3 regions of the Streptomyces sp. NPDC046925 genome follow, and region 2 is predicted to be linked to each of the others. Evidence: predicted binding sites of a transcription regulator. Region 2 holds the regulator's gene; each other region holds the start of a gene.
What was found. Region 2 encodes HrcA, which represses chaperone genes, less so after heat shock. Its sites were predicted from a motif close to TTNGCACTCNGNNNNNCNGAGTGCNAA; they were not measured.

Region 1 (4,265 bases), on a different contig from region 2:
GCCCCGGGCCCCTGAAGCCCGGCGCCATACCGCTCATCCAGAGGGGCAGAGGGATACGGCCCGTTGAAGCCCCGGCAACCATCCCGCCGACCGCGCACGCGAGGTCTCGGTGGGGAAGGTGCCAATTCCGTCTCGCGGCGAGATGCGTCGCGAGGAAGATGAGGAGAAAGGGCCTCGCCTCCATGGCTGCGCAGACTGTCGCAACGAACGACACCACCACCTCCACCACGACGTCCACGGGTTCTGTGGACCTCGGCCCCGCGTCCGGCCTCTCCTGCCGCGAGTGCGGTGAGCTCTACGCCCTCGGCCCGATCTTCGCCTGCCAGGCCTGTTTCGGCCCGCTCGAAGTCGCGTACGACCTGCCGACCGGTGACCCCGAGGCGCTCCGCAAGCAGATCGAGTCCGGCCCGGACAACATCTGGCGCTACGCCCCTCTCCTGCCCGTCCCGGCGGACGTCGCCGAGAAGCCCAACCTCAACCCTGGTTGGACCAAGCTCGTCAAGGCCGACAACCTCGCCCGCGAGCTCGGCGTCGAGCAGGGCAAGCTGTTCGTCAAGGACGACTCGGGCAACCCGACGCACTCCTTCAAGGACCGCGTCGTGGCGCAGGCCATCGAGGCGGCCCGCGCCTTCGGCTTCACCACGCTCTCCTGCTCCTCCACCGGCAACCTCGCGGGCGCCGTCGGCGCCGCCGCGGCCCGCGCCGGCTTCCGCTCCTGCGTGTTCATCCCGCACGACCTGGAGCAGGGCAAGGTCGTCATGGCCGCGGTGTACGGCGGCGAGCTCGTCGGCATCGAGGGCAACTACGACGACGTGAACCGCTTCTGCTCCGAGCTCATCGGCGACCCGCTGGGCGAGGGCTGGGGCTTCGTGAACGTGAACCTGCGGCCGTACTACGGAGAGGGCTCCAAGACCCTCGCGTACGAGATCTGCGAGCAGCTGGGGTGGGTCCTTCCCGACCAGCTGGTCATCCCGATCGCGTCGGGCTCTCAGCTCACGAAGATCGACAAGGGTCTCAAGGAGCTCATCAAGCTGGGGCTCGTCGAGGACAAGCCCTACAAGATCTTCGGCGCCCAGGCCGAGGGCTGCTCGCCGGTGTCCACCGCCTTCAAGGCCGGGCACGACGTCGTGCGCCCGCAGAAGCCGGACACCATCGCCAAGTCCCTCGCCATCGGCAACCCCGCCGACGGGCCGTACGTCCTGGACATCGCGCGCCGTACGGGCGGTGCGGTGGAGGACGTGAACGACGAGCAGGTCGTCGACGCGATCGAGCTGCTCGCTCGGAGTGAGGGGATCTTCGCGGAGACCGCCGGGGGTGTGACGGTGGGCGTCACCAAGAAGCTGATCGACGCCGGTCTCATCGACCCCACGCTCACCACGGTGGTCCTGAACACCGGTGACGGGCTCAAGACGCTTGACGCTGTCGCCGAGACCTCTCAGGCGACCGCGACGATCAAGCCCAACCTTGACGCGTTTCGCGCCGCGGGTCTTGCCGGTTAACCGCCGTAGGGCCTGAGCCTTGTTTCCGGCTGCGGACCGTCGTGGCTGGTCGCGCAGTTCCCCGCGCCCCTGACGGGGCGCCCCACGCCCCCGAACTACCGAGGTGATCCCCATGAGCGTGAACGTTCGTATCCCCACCATTCTCCGCACCTACACCGGCGGTCAGTCCGAGGTCGCCGCCGAGGGGGCGAACCTCTCCGAGGTCATCGCCGACCTGGAGAAGAACCACGCCGGTATCGCCGCTCGCGTCCTGGACGACCAGGGCAAGCTGCGGCGCTTCGTGAACGTCTACGTGAACGACGACGACGTCCGCTTCGAGCAGGGTCTGGAGACCGCCACGCCGGACGGCGCGGGTATCTCGATCATTCCCGCCGTCGCCGGTGGTTGATTCTTTAAAGAAATACCCTGCGTAATCGGCTTTGCCCCCTCCGCGAGAGAAGTGGAGGGGGCAATTCCATGTGGTTGAGCGCGGTACAGTTGGGAAGCAAGCTTCCCCGTTTGTGCCGAGCGCATATACGAAGTCGCCCCGAGGCCGACCAGAAGTAGCCAATGTGCACTGCCCATTTGCCCCTCTCGCGGCATTTGTCCGGCCCGACTTGCCCTGAACTCCGGTAAATCCTCCGCATATTTCCGATCAGGCGTGCCCAGAATTCTCGTCTGATTGACCTGTTGCAGAGGGCAGTTGGACAGATACATTCAGCCGCGGTCGACGCGTTCCGGCGCACGCCTCCACAACCCATTGGGGGGGTGAGGTCTGACCCGGGTCCGCGAAGTGCGGGTCCGTGCAAGGGCCAGTAATAGGGGAGTTAGGCATGGCTCAGGGCACCGTCAAGTGGTTCAACGCGGAGAAGGGGTACGGCTTCATCGCGGTCGACGGTGGTGCGGATGTATTCGTCCACTACAGCGCGATCCAGATGGACGGCTACCGCACCCTTGAAGAAGGTCAGCGAGTTGAGTTCGAGATCTCGCAGGGCCAGAAGGGTCCGCAGGCGGACATGGTCAAGCTCGCCGTCTGATCTCGGCGCGATCGGCCAGCGACTTAGCGAGTGACGAGGGGCCCGTATCCCGACAGGGGTACGGGCCCCTCGTGCGTCCGGCCGTGCGCCCCGCACCGCGCCCTGGACGCGCCCCCCTCGTACGTCCGGGATCCACCAGAGGCGCTTGCACTCGTAGGGGTCGAGTGCTAATCATTGGGCTTAGCACTCTCCGAGTGAGAGTGACAGAACTTGGATCGGGTCGGTGAGGCCCGCACGCCGGGTGGGGCAAGGAACCACAAGGCTTGCAGGCCGTCCGTCGCGGGCACCGATGCGATCCGGAGCATGCCACCCCTGTCCGGGAGGACCACTTCACATGGCCAAGATCATCGCGTTCGACGAGGAGGCACGGCGCGGCCTCGAGCGCGGCATGAACCAGCTCGCCGACGCCGTCAAGGTGACCCTGGGCCCCAAGGGTCGCAACGTCGTCCTCGAGAAGAAGTGGGGTGCCCCCACGATCACCAACGATGGTGTTTCCATCGCCAAGGAGATCGAGCTCGAGGACCCGTACGAGAAGATCGGCGCCGAGCTGGTCAAGGAGGTCGCGAAGAAGACGGACGACGTCGCCGGTGACGGCACGACGACCGCGACCGTCCTGGCGCAGGCGCTGGTCCGCGAGGGCCTGCGCAACGTAGCCGCCGGTGCCAACCCGATGGCCCTCAAGCGTGGCATCGAGAAGGCCGTCGAGGCCGTCTCGGGCGCCCTGCTCGAGCAGGCCAAGGACGTGGAGACCAAGGAGCAGATCGCTTCGACCGCCTCCATCTCCGCCGCCGACACCCAGATCGGCGAGCTCATCGCCGAGGCCATGGACAAGGTCGGCAAGGAAGGCGTCATCACCGTCGAGGAGTCGCAGACCTTCGGTCTTGAGCTTGAGCTCACCGAGGGCATGCGCTTCGACAAGGGCTACATCTCGGCGTACTTCGCCACCGACATGGAGCGTATGGAGGCGTCGCTCGACGACCCGTACATCCTGATCGTCAACTCGAAGATCTCGAACGTGAAGGACCTCCTTCCGCTCCTCGAGAAGGTCATGCAGTCCGGCAAGCCGCTGCTGATCATCGCCGAGGACGTCGAGGGCGAGGCCCTGTCGACCCTGGTCGTCAACAAGATCCGTGGCACCTTCAAGTCCGTCGCCGTCAAGGCGCCCGGCTTCGGTGACCGCCGCAAGGCCATGCTCGGCGACATCGCCATCCTCACCGGTGGCACCGTCATCTCCGAGGAGGTCGGCCTCAAGCTGGAGAACGCCGGTCTCGACCTGCTCGGCCGCGCCCGCAAGGTCGTCATCACCAAGGACGAGACCACGATCGTCGACGGCTCCGGTGAGAGCGACCAGGTCCAGGGTCGCGTCAACCAGATCCGCGCCGAGATCGAGAACTCGGACAGCGACTACGACCGCGAGAAGCTGCAGGAGCGCCTGGCGAAGCTTGCCGGCGGTGTTGCGGTCATCAAGGCCGGTGCCGCGACCGAGGTCGAGCTCAAGGAGCGCAAGCACCGCATCGAGGACGCCGTTCGCAACGCGAAGGCGGCCGTCGAAGAGGGCATCGTCGCCGGTGGTGGCGTGGCGCTGCTGCAGGCCGCCGCCGTCTTCGAGAAGCTGGAGCTCGAGGGTGACGAGGCGACCGGCGCCAACGCCGTGAAGCTCGCCCTGGAGGCCCCGCTCAAGCAGATCGCCGTCAACGGCGGCCTTGAGGGCGGCGTCGTCGTCGAGAAGGTCCGCAACCTCACCGTCGGC
Region 2 (4,265 bases):
GAATACGACAAAGTGCCCCCGGCGCGGGTATCCGCCGCCGGGGGCACAAAGAGACACCGCTCTGGGCGCTACCGCCCGTTGAACGCGTCCTTGAGACGCGAGAACAGACCCTGCTGCCCCGGCTGGAACTGCCCCGTGGGCCGCTCCTCGCCGCGCAGCTGCGCAAGCTCCCGCAGGACCCGCTCCTGCTCCGCGTCCAGCTTGGTCGGCGTGAGGACCTCGACGTGCACGATGAGGTCGCCGCGTCCGCCGCCCCGCAGATGCGTGATGCCGCGGCCGTGCAGCGGCACCGACTGGCCGGACTGCGTGCCCGGACGGATGTCGACCTCTTCGAGGCCGTCCAGCGTCTCGAGCGGCACCTTCGTGCCCAGAGCCGCCGCCGTCATCGGGATGGTGACCGTGCAGTGCAGGTCGTCGCCGCGCCGCTGGAACACGGAGTGCGGCAGCTCGTGGATCTCCACGTACAGGTCGCCGGCGGGGCCGCCGCCGGGGCCGACCTCGCCCTCGCCCGCGAGCTGGATCCGCGTGCCGTTGTCGACACCGGCCGGGATCTTCACGGTGAGCGTCCGCCGCGACCGGATGCGGCCGTCGCCGGCGCACTCCGGGCACGGGGTGGGCACGACCGTGCCGAAACCCTGGCACTGCGGGCAGGGCCGCGAGGTCATGACCTGGCCCAGGAAGGACCGCGTGACCTGCGACACCTCACCGCGACCGCGGCACATGTCACATGTCTGGGCGGACGTTCCCGGCGCGGCGCCTTCACCGCTGCAGGTCGTACATACGACCGCCGTGTCGACCTGTATGTCCTTGGTGGTCCCGAAGGCGGCCTCGTCGAGGTCGATCTCGAGCCGGATCATGGCGTCCTGGCCGCGGCGCGTGCGCGACCGGGGGCCACGCTGCGACGCCGTGCCGAAGAACGCGTCCATGATGTCCGAGAAGTTGCCGAAGCCACCGGCTCCGAAACCGCCCGCACCACCGCCGCCGCCCGCCTGGGACAGCGGGTCGCCGCCGAGGTCGTAGACCTGCTTCTTCTGCGGGTCCGACAACACCTCGTACGCGGCGTTGATCTCCTTGAAGCGCTCCTGAGTCTTCGGGTCCGGATTCACGTCCGGGTGAAGCTCTCGCGCAAGCCTCCGGAAGGCCTTCTTGATTTCGTCCTGGGAAGCGTCGCGGCGCACGCCTAGTACGGCGTAGTAGTCCGTGGCCACTTACGACTCCGCCAGGATCTGTCCGACGTAACGTGCCACTGCGCGTACTGCTCCCATCGTTCCCGGATAGTCCATGCGGGTCGGGCCGACCACGCCGAGTTTGGCTACTGCCTCGCTGCCCGAACCGTAGCCGACGGAGACCACGGACGTAGAGCTGAGTCCCTCATGGGCGTTCTCGTGACCGATCCGTACGGTCATGCCCGAATCAGTGGCCTCGCCAAGCAACTTGAGCAGAACGACCTGCTCCTCAAGAGCCTCCAGGACGGGCCTGATGGTGAGGGGAAAGTCATGTCCGAAGCGGGTGAGATTGGCCGTTCCGCCGATCATCAGCCGCTCTTCGGTCTCTTCGACGAGGGTTTCGAGGAGCGTGGAGAGCACCGTGGCCACCGTGCCCCTGTCCTCCGCGTCGAAGGACTCCGTCATGTCCTGCACCAGCTGCGGCACGTCCGCGAAGCGACGGCCCGCGACCCTGCTGTTGAGCCGCGCCCGCAGATCCGCGAGCGAGGTCTCGCCGAACGGGGCGGGACAGTCGATCATGCGCTGCTCGACCCGGCCCGTGTCCGTGATCAGGACGAGCATCAGCCGGGCGGGAGCCAGCGAGAGCAGCTCCACGTGCCGCACCGTCGACCGCGTGAGGGACGGATACTGCACGACCGCGACCTGCCGGGTCAGCTGCGCGAGCAGCCGCACCGTGCGCGCCACGACGTCGTCGAGGTCGACGGCGCCGTCGAGGAAGTTCTGGATGGCCCTGCGCTCCGGCGCCGCCATCGGCTTGACGCCCGCGAGCCGGTCGACGAAGAGGCGGTACCCCTTGTCGGTCGGGATGCGCCCCGCGCTCGTATGAGGCTGGGCGATGAACCCTTCCTCCTCCAGCGCCGCCATGTCGTTGCGGACCGTGGCCGGGGAGACCCCGAGGCTGTGCCGCTCGGTGAGCGCCTTGGAGCCGACGGGCTCCTCGGTGCCGACATAGTCGTGGACGATGGCGCGCAGCACCTCGAGCCTGCGTTCACTGAGCATCCGCGCACACCTCCACCTTTTTGCCCTGAAACCTGTCTGCCCTGCGGCCCCGCCTGGCACTCCCCACAGGTGAGTGCCAGCCCGCGCCGCGCCCAGTGTACGGCCGTGAGGTACGGCCCCGGCAAGGGCAGCGGCTGCCGAGCGACCGCCACGGGGCTAGCGTCGGCGTATGGACGTGGCACTGGCTTGGGACGAGGCGGGCTGGGAGCGGCTCGCGCCGCATGTGGGGCGGCGGCGCCTCCCGGTCTGGGACTGTACGGCGGGTCTGGTCGTCGGCGGCGAATCGGCGCTGATGATCGAGGCGGGGGCGACCCTGCGCGAGGGGGCGGAGCTGCGCACTCAGGCGCGCGGCATTCTCGGCGGGAGGCGGCGGGTCACGCACCTCGCCCTGACGCACCCGCACTTCGACCATGTGCTCGGTGCGGCGGCGTTCGCGGGCGTGGAGGTGTACGGCGCGGTCGGCCTCGACAAGCTTCTCACCGGGGGCCGCGACGAACTGCGTGCGTCGGCGGTCCGGCACGGGGTCGCCCCGGACGCCGCGGCGGAGGCCGCCGATCTGCTCGTGCGGCCGCATCACGCGGTGTGCGGGGAGTGGACGCTTGACCTGGGCGGCGGGGTGCAGGTCCTGCTGGCGAACGTCGGGCCCGGTCACACGGGGCACGACCTGGCGGTGCTCGTCCCGGCGGGTGCGGGCAGCCCGGAGATCGTCTTCTGCGGCGACCTGGTCGAGGAGTCGGGCGAACCGCAGGCGGGCGATGACGCGGTACCGGAGCGGTGGCCCGCGGCGCTCGACCGGCTCCTCGAACTGGGCGGTCCTGACGCGCTGTACGTGCCGGGGCACGGTGCGGTGGTCGATGCGGCTTTTGTCCGTGCGCAGCGCGCCACACTGGCGGCTCGTTTCGGCGTGTCGTAGCCGGTCGTACGCCTCTTCTCTTATCGTCATGCGAATGCGCCAGTACTCCGCAGACCTCACCCCGCCGTGGAAGAAACCGAAGGCCGTGCCCGAGGTCGCCGCGGAGGCGGACCTCGTGGTGGAGGAGCTGAGCACCGGCTTCTGCGGGGCGGTGATCCGCTGCGAGAAGACGGCGGAGGGTCCGACGGTGACCCTGGAGGACCGCTTCGGCAAGCACCGGGTCTTCCCGATGACTCCGGGCGGTTTCGCCCTGGAGGGCCGGACGGTCACCCTCGTCCGCCCCTCCGCGGCCGCTCCTCTCGTACGTCCCACACGCACCGCGTCCGGCTCGGTGGCCGTACCGGGGGCGCGGGCCCGCGTCGCGCGCGCCGGGCGGATCTATGTGGAGGGGCGGCACGACGCGGAGCTCGTCGAGCGGGTGTGGGGCGACGACCTGCGGATCGAGGGCGTGGTCGTCGAGTACCTGGAGGGCATCGACGACCTCCCGGCGATCGTCACGGAGTTCTCCCCCGGCCCCGACGCCCGCCTGGGCGTCCTGGTGGACCACTTGGTGCCCGGCTCGAAGGAGTCGCGGATCGCGGCGGAGGTGAGTTCTTCCTCCGCGCTGGTGGTGGGGCACCCCTATATCGACGTGTGGGAGGCGGTGAAGCCGTCGTCGGTGGGGATCGCGGCGTGGCCCCGCGTGCCGCGCGGCCAGGACTGGAAGACGGGCGTCTGCGAGGCCCTCGGCTGGCCCCTGAACACGGGGGCCGCGTGGCAGCGGATCCTGGGTTCGGTGCACAGTTACAGGGATCTTGAACCGGCGCTGCTCGGCCGCGTGGAGGAACTGATCGACTTCGTCACGGGCGAGTAGGCGGGCCCCTGGGCCCAGGACGGCTCCGATCCGGCTGACCCGCCGCGGGCCCGGCTGACCCGCCGCTTCGCGGCGCAATCTTTCCCGCCCACCCGCCCGATTGCCCCGCGTCTGCCCACCCCGCCCAGGTGCTGCCTCTTCAGCCCCTCCGGCGTTTGAGGAGCGGGGTCTGGGGCGGAGCCCCAGTTTCGGGAAGGGGCGGGATTGGGGAGAGCCCCGCAGGGCCCGCCCGAACCTCAGTCCACCAAGTCCCGCACCACCGCATCCGCCAGCA
Region 3 (4,265 bases), on a different contig from region 2:
GAGATCCACTCCGCGGCGGCCTCCGCGGGCACCGCCTCGTGCGGAATGCCGGGAGCGATCTTCAGGGCCGCGTGCGGGGCCTTGCGGGCGGCGCCGACGGCCCAGGAGAGGGGCGGGGAGTAGGCCTCGGGGTCGAAGATGCGGCCACGGCCGCCACGCCGTGCCGGGTCCACGAAGACCGCGTCGTACGCGGAGGTGTCGACCTCGGTCACATCGGCCTCGCGCACCTCGACGAGGTCCGAGAGGCCGAGCGCTTCCGCGTTCGCGCGCGCCACCGCGCAGGTCAGCGGGTCACGGTCGACGGCGAGCACGGCGATGCCGGCCCGGGCGAGGGCGATCGCGTCGCCGCCGATGCCGCAGCAGAGATCGGCCGTGCTGCGTACGCCCAGGGCCTTGAAGCTCTCGGCGCGGTGCACGGCCACGCTGGTGCGCGTCGCCTGCTCGACGCCGTTGGGGGTGAAGAACATCCGCCCCGCGTCCTCGGCGCCGAACTTCGCCACCGCGCGCCGCCGCAGCCGCGCCTGCGCTAGGACCGCCGTGACCAGCTCCGCAGGGTGCTCGCGGCGCAGCCGGGTGGCGACGGCGAGCTCCCGTGCCGGATCGGCGTCGCGCACCTCGTCGAGATCGAGCAGCGACCGGCCTTCGGCGGTGAGCAGCGCGGAGAAGGAGGTCAGGGCGGCCGAGGCGCGGTCGAGGTCGTTCACCCGGCCCATTGTGGGCCAGTCGGTGGATGGTGCGCGCCCGGCGGCGGTGTCGGCCCTGTGCCAGGGCCGTGAGCTGCAAAGATCCGGCGCCATGCAACTAGTACGACAAAAAGATGAATTCAGGGCAAAGCGGGAGGGCCGGGAGCGGGGTTCCGCACGGCGCCGCCGCCGGGCGGTGGGCCGGGCGCGGGCCGGGGCAGCCGTGCTCACCGTCGCCGCCATCGCCTCCGGATGTGCCTCGGGCGCCGACGGCGGAGCGAAGCCCGCACCCGGTCAGCAGCGCCTGGATGCGCCGCCCGCCCGCGCCCTGGACACCTACGCCCAGAAGCTCCGCGTCACCCAGGTCGCGCGCGCCGCCGCCGCGAAGCGCTGGGGCCTGGCGAAGCCCCCGCTGGCCGCGCCCGAGCCGCCCGCCGTGAAGCCGAAGATCACCACGCGCAAGGGCTTCGAGGTCAAGGGCCAGGAGCACCTGCCGCCCGTCTTCACGACCATCCCCACGAAGAAGAAGGTCGTCTTCCTCACCATGGACGACGGCGCCGAGAAGGACCCGGCGCTGCTCAAGATGATGAGCGAGCTGCAGATCCCGTACACCGCGTTCCTCAGCGACTACCTGGTCAAGGAGGACTACGGCTACTTCAAGAAGATGCAGTCGCGCGGCGTGGAGCTGAACAACCACACCCTCCACCACCGCTACCTGCCGGGGCTCTCGTACGCGGGCCAGCGGCGCGAGATCTGCGGCATGCAGGACATCATCCACCAGCGCTACGGCAAACGGCCCGAGCTCTTCCGGCCGCCGTACGGCAACTACAACGCGGACACCCTGCGCGCGGCCAAGTCCTGCGGGATCAAGGCCGTGCCGCTGTGGGCGTCCGAGGCCTTCGCCGACCACATGGAGTGGCGCGAGTGGGACCGGGACCTGCATCCCGGCGACATCATCCTCACGCACTTCCGGGGGCGCGAGGACTGGAAGGGCACGATGCCCGACATGATTCGCAAGGTCATGAAGACGGTCACCGACAAGGGGTACGCGGTGGCCAGGCTGGAGGACTACCTGTGACGGGGCGGGCGCGGGCGCGGCGGTTCCTTGTCGGCGTGCTCGCGGCAGGCGTGCTCGCGCCCGCACTGCTCACGGGCTGCGCCCAATCGGTGGACCCGATCGAGAGGCTGGGGAGGAAGGCGGCGGAGAAGGTCCCCAAGCGGAAGCCGGAGGCCGACCGCTGTGGGGAGGCTCCCCGCAGGGCGATGGGCGTCTCCCCTGGTCGAGCGGAGCCGAAAGCTCGGGGAGGGGCGGGCACAGCCCCACCTGCCGGGCCGCAGAAAACGGAGCGGCGCGAGGCAACGGAGACGGAACCCTCCACCGCGGGAAAGCGTTGCCCCGAGGGGCGCGGGGACGCCCCCGCAGCTCCCGAACGCACCCCAGCCGGTTAAGACCCGCGTCAGCGAATTAGCAGTCCGCTTGACCGAGTGCTAATCGCCGTCCTAGTCTCGCCCTTGGCACTCACCACTGGAGAGTGCCAACAGCGACGGGCAGGTCCGGCACCCGCGACGACGGATCCACCTGGTCGCCACCCCAGACTGTTAACCCCGTAGATCTCCGAAGGGGGAGACCGGATCGTGACGACCGCCAGCTCCAAGGTTGCCATCAAGCCGCTCGAGGACCGCATTGTGGTCCAGCCGCTCGACGCCGAGCAGACCACGGCCTCTGGCCTGGTCATTCCGGACACCGCGAAGGAGAAGCCCCAGGAGGGCGCTGTCCTCGCCGTGGGCCCGGGCCGCTTCGAGAACGGCGAGCGCCTGCCGCTCGACGTGAAGGTCGGCGATGTCGTGCTGTACAGCAAGTACGGCGGCACCGAGGTGAAGTACAACGGCGACGAGTACCTCGTCCTCTCGGCTCGCGACGTGCTCGCGATCGTCGAGAAGTAATTCACCTGCTTCACCAGCAGATTTGCTTTTGAGCTGCGCCCCTGGTCACCCCGCTGATTGCCGGGCGGCGAGGGGCGCAGTTCGTTCACCCGAGTTTTCGAGAGGGCTGAATCGCTCCCATGGCGAAGATCCTGAAGTTCGACGAGGACGCCCGTCGCGCCCTTGAGCGCGGCGTCAACAAGCTTGCCGACACGGTGAAGGTGACGATCGGCCCCCGCGGCCGCAACGTCGTCATCGACAAGAAGTTCGGCGCCCCGACCATCACCAACGACGGCGTCACCATCGCCCGTGAGGTCGAGGTCGAGGACCCGTACGAGAACCTCGGCGCGCAGCTCGTCAAGGAGGTGGCGACCAAGACCAACGACATCGCGGGTGACGGCACCACCACCGCGACCGTGCTCGCCCAGGCCCTGGTCAAGGAAGGCCTGCGCAACGTAGCCGCCGGCGCCTCCCCGGCCGCCCTGAAGAAGGGCATCGACGCCGCCGTCAAGGCCGTGTCCGAGGAGCTTCTCGCGACCGCGCGCCCGATCGACGACAAGGCCGACATCGCGGCCGTCGCCGGTCTGTCCGCCCAGGACCCGCAGGTCGGCGAGCTCATCGCCGAGGCGATGGACAAGGTCGGCAAGGACGGTGTCATCACCGTCGAGGAGTCCAACACCTTCGGGCTCGAGCTGGACTTCACCGAGGGCATGGCCTTCGACAAGGGCTACCTGTCGCCGTACTTCGTGACGGACCAGGAGCGCATGGAGGCGGTGCTCGAGGACCCGTACATCCTCATCCACCAGGGCAAGATCTCCTCGATCCAGGACCTGCTCCCGCTGCTCGAGAAGGTCATCCAGGCCAACGCCTCGAAGCCGCTCCTGATCATCGCCGAGGACGTCGAGGGCGAGGCCCTGTCGACCCTGGTCGTGAACAAGATCCGCGGCACCTTCAACGCCGTCGCGGTGAAGGCCCCCGGCTTCGGCGACCGCCGCAAGGCCATGCTCGGTGACCTCGCCACCCTCACCGGCGGCACCGTCATCGCCGAAGAGGTCGGCCTCAAGCTCGACCAGGTCGGTCTCGACGTGCTCGGCACCGCCCGCCGCGTCACCATCACCAAGGACGACACCACGGTCGTCGACGGTGGCGGCGACGCTGCCGAGGTCACGGGCCGCGTCAACCAGATCAAGGCCGAGATCGAGGCCACGGACTCCGACTGGGACCGCGAGAAGCTCCAGGAGCGCCTCGCGAAGCTGGCCGGCGGCGTGTGCGTGATCAAGGTCGGCGCCGCCACCGAGGTGGAGCTCAAGGAGAAGAAGCACCGTCTGGAGGACGCCATCTCCGCGACCCGCGCCGCGGTCGAGGAGGGCATCGTCTCCGGTGGTGGCTCCGCTCTGGTGCACGCCGCCAAGGTGCTCGGCGAGTCGCTGGGCAAGGAGGGCGACGAGGCCACCGGTGTCGCCGTCGTCCGCCGCGCCGCCGTCGAGCCGCTGCGCTGGATCGCCGAGAACGCCGGCCTCGAGGGCTACGTCATCACCTCGAAGGTCGCCGAGCTCGACAAGGGCTTCGGCTTCAACGCCGCGACCGGCGAGTACGGCGACCTGGTCAAGGCCGGCGTCATCGACCCGGTCAAGGTCACGCGCTCCGCTCTGGAGAACG

Region 1: groL (chaperonin GroEL) is a predicted target of HrcA. The motif match lies at 2,696-2,722, and genes of this name have one in related genera.
Region 3: groES (co-chaperone GroES) is a predicted target of HrcA. The motif match lies at 2,149-2,175, and genes of this name have one in related genera.

Annotation. Positions count from the first base shown of each region.
Region 1 is NZ_JBEYWZ010000007.1:337,471-341,735, reverse strand. Features, by position in the region: SAM riboswitch class I at 31-165, shown strand; gene thrC (threonine synthase) at 183-1,499, shown strand; gene ABZ906_RS28445 (MoaD/ThiS family protein) at 1,612-1,887, shown strand; gene ABZ906_RS28440 (cold-shock protein) at 2,312-2,515, shown strand; gene groL (chaperonin GroEL) at 2,850-4,265, shown strand, end outside.
Region 2 is NZ_JBEYWZ010000003.1:938,599-942,863, forward strand. Features, by position in the region: gene dnaJ (molecular chaperone DnaJ) at 69-1,208, opposite strand; gene hrcA (heat-inducible transcriptional repressor HrcA) at 1,209-2,225, opposite strand; gene ABZ906_RS17465 (MBL fold metallo-hydrolase) at 2,395-3,138, shown strand; gene ABZ906_RS17470 (DUF3097 domain-containing protein) at 3,173-3,991, shown strand; gene hemW (radical SAM family heme chaperone HemW) at 4,228-4,265, opposite strand, start outside.
Region 3 is NZ_JBEYWZ010000011.1:116,517-120,781, forward strand. Features, by position in the region: gene ABZ906_RS34290 (methyltransferase domain-containing protein) at 1-713, opposite strand, end outside; gene ABZ906_RS34295 (polysaccharide deacetylase family protein) at 796-1,761, shown strand; gene groES (co-chaperone GroES) at 2,319-2,627, shown strand; gene groL (chaperonin GroEL) at 2,747-4,265, shown strand, end outside.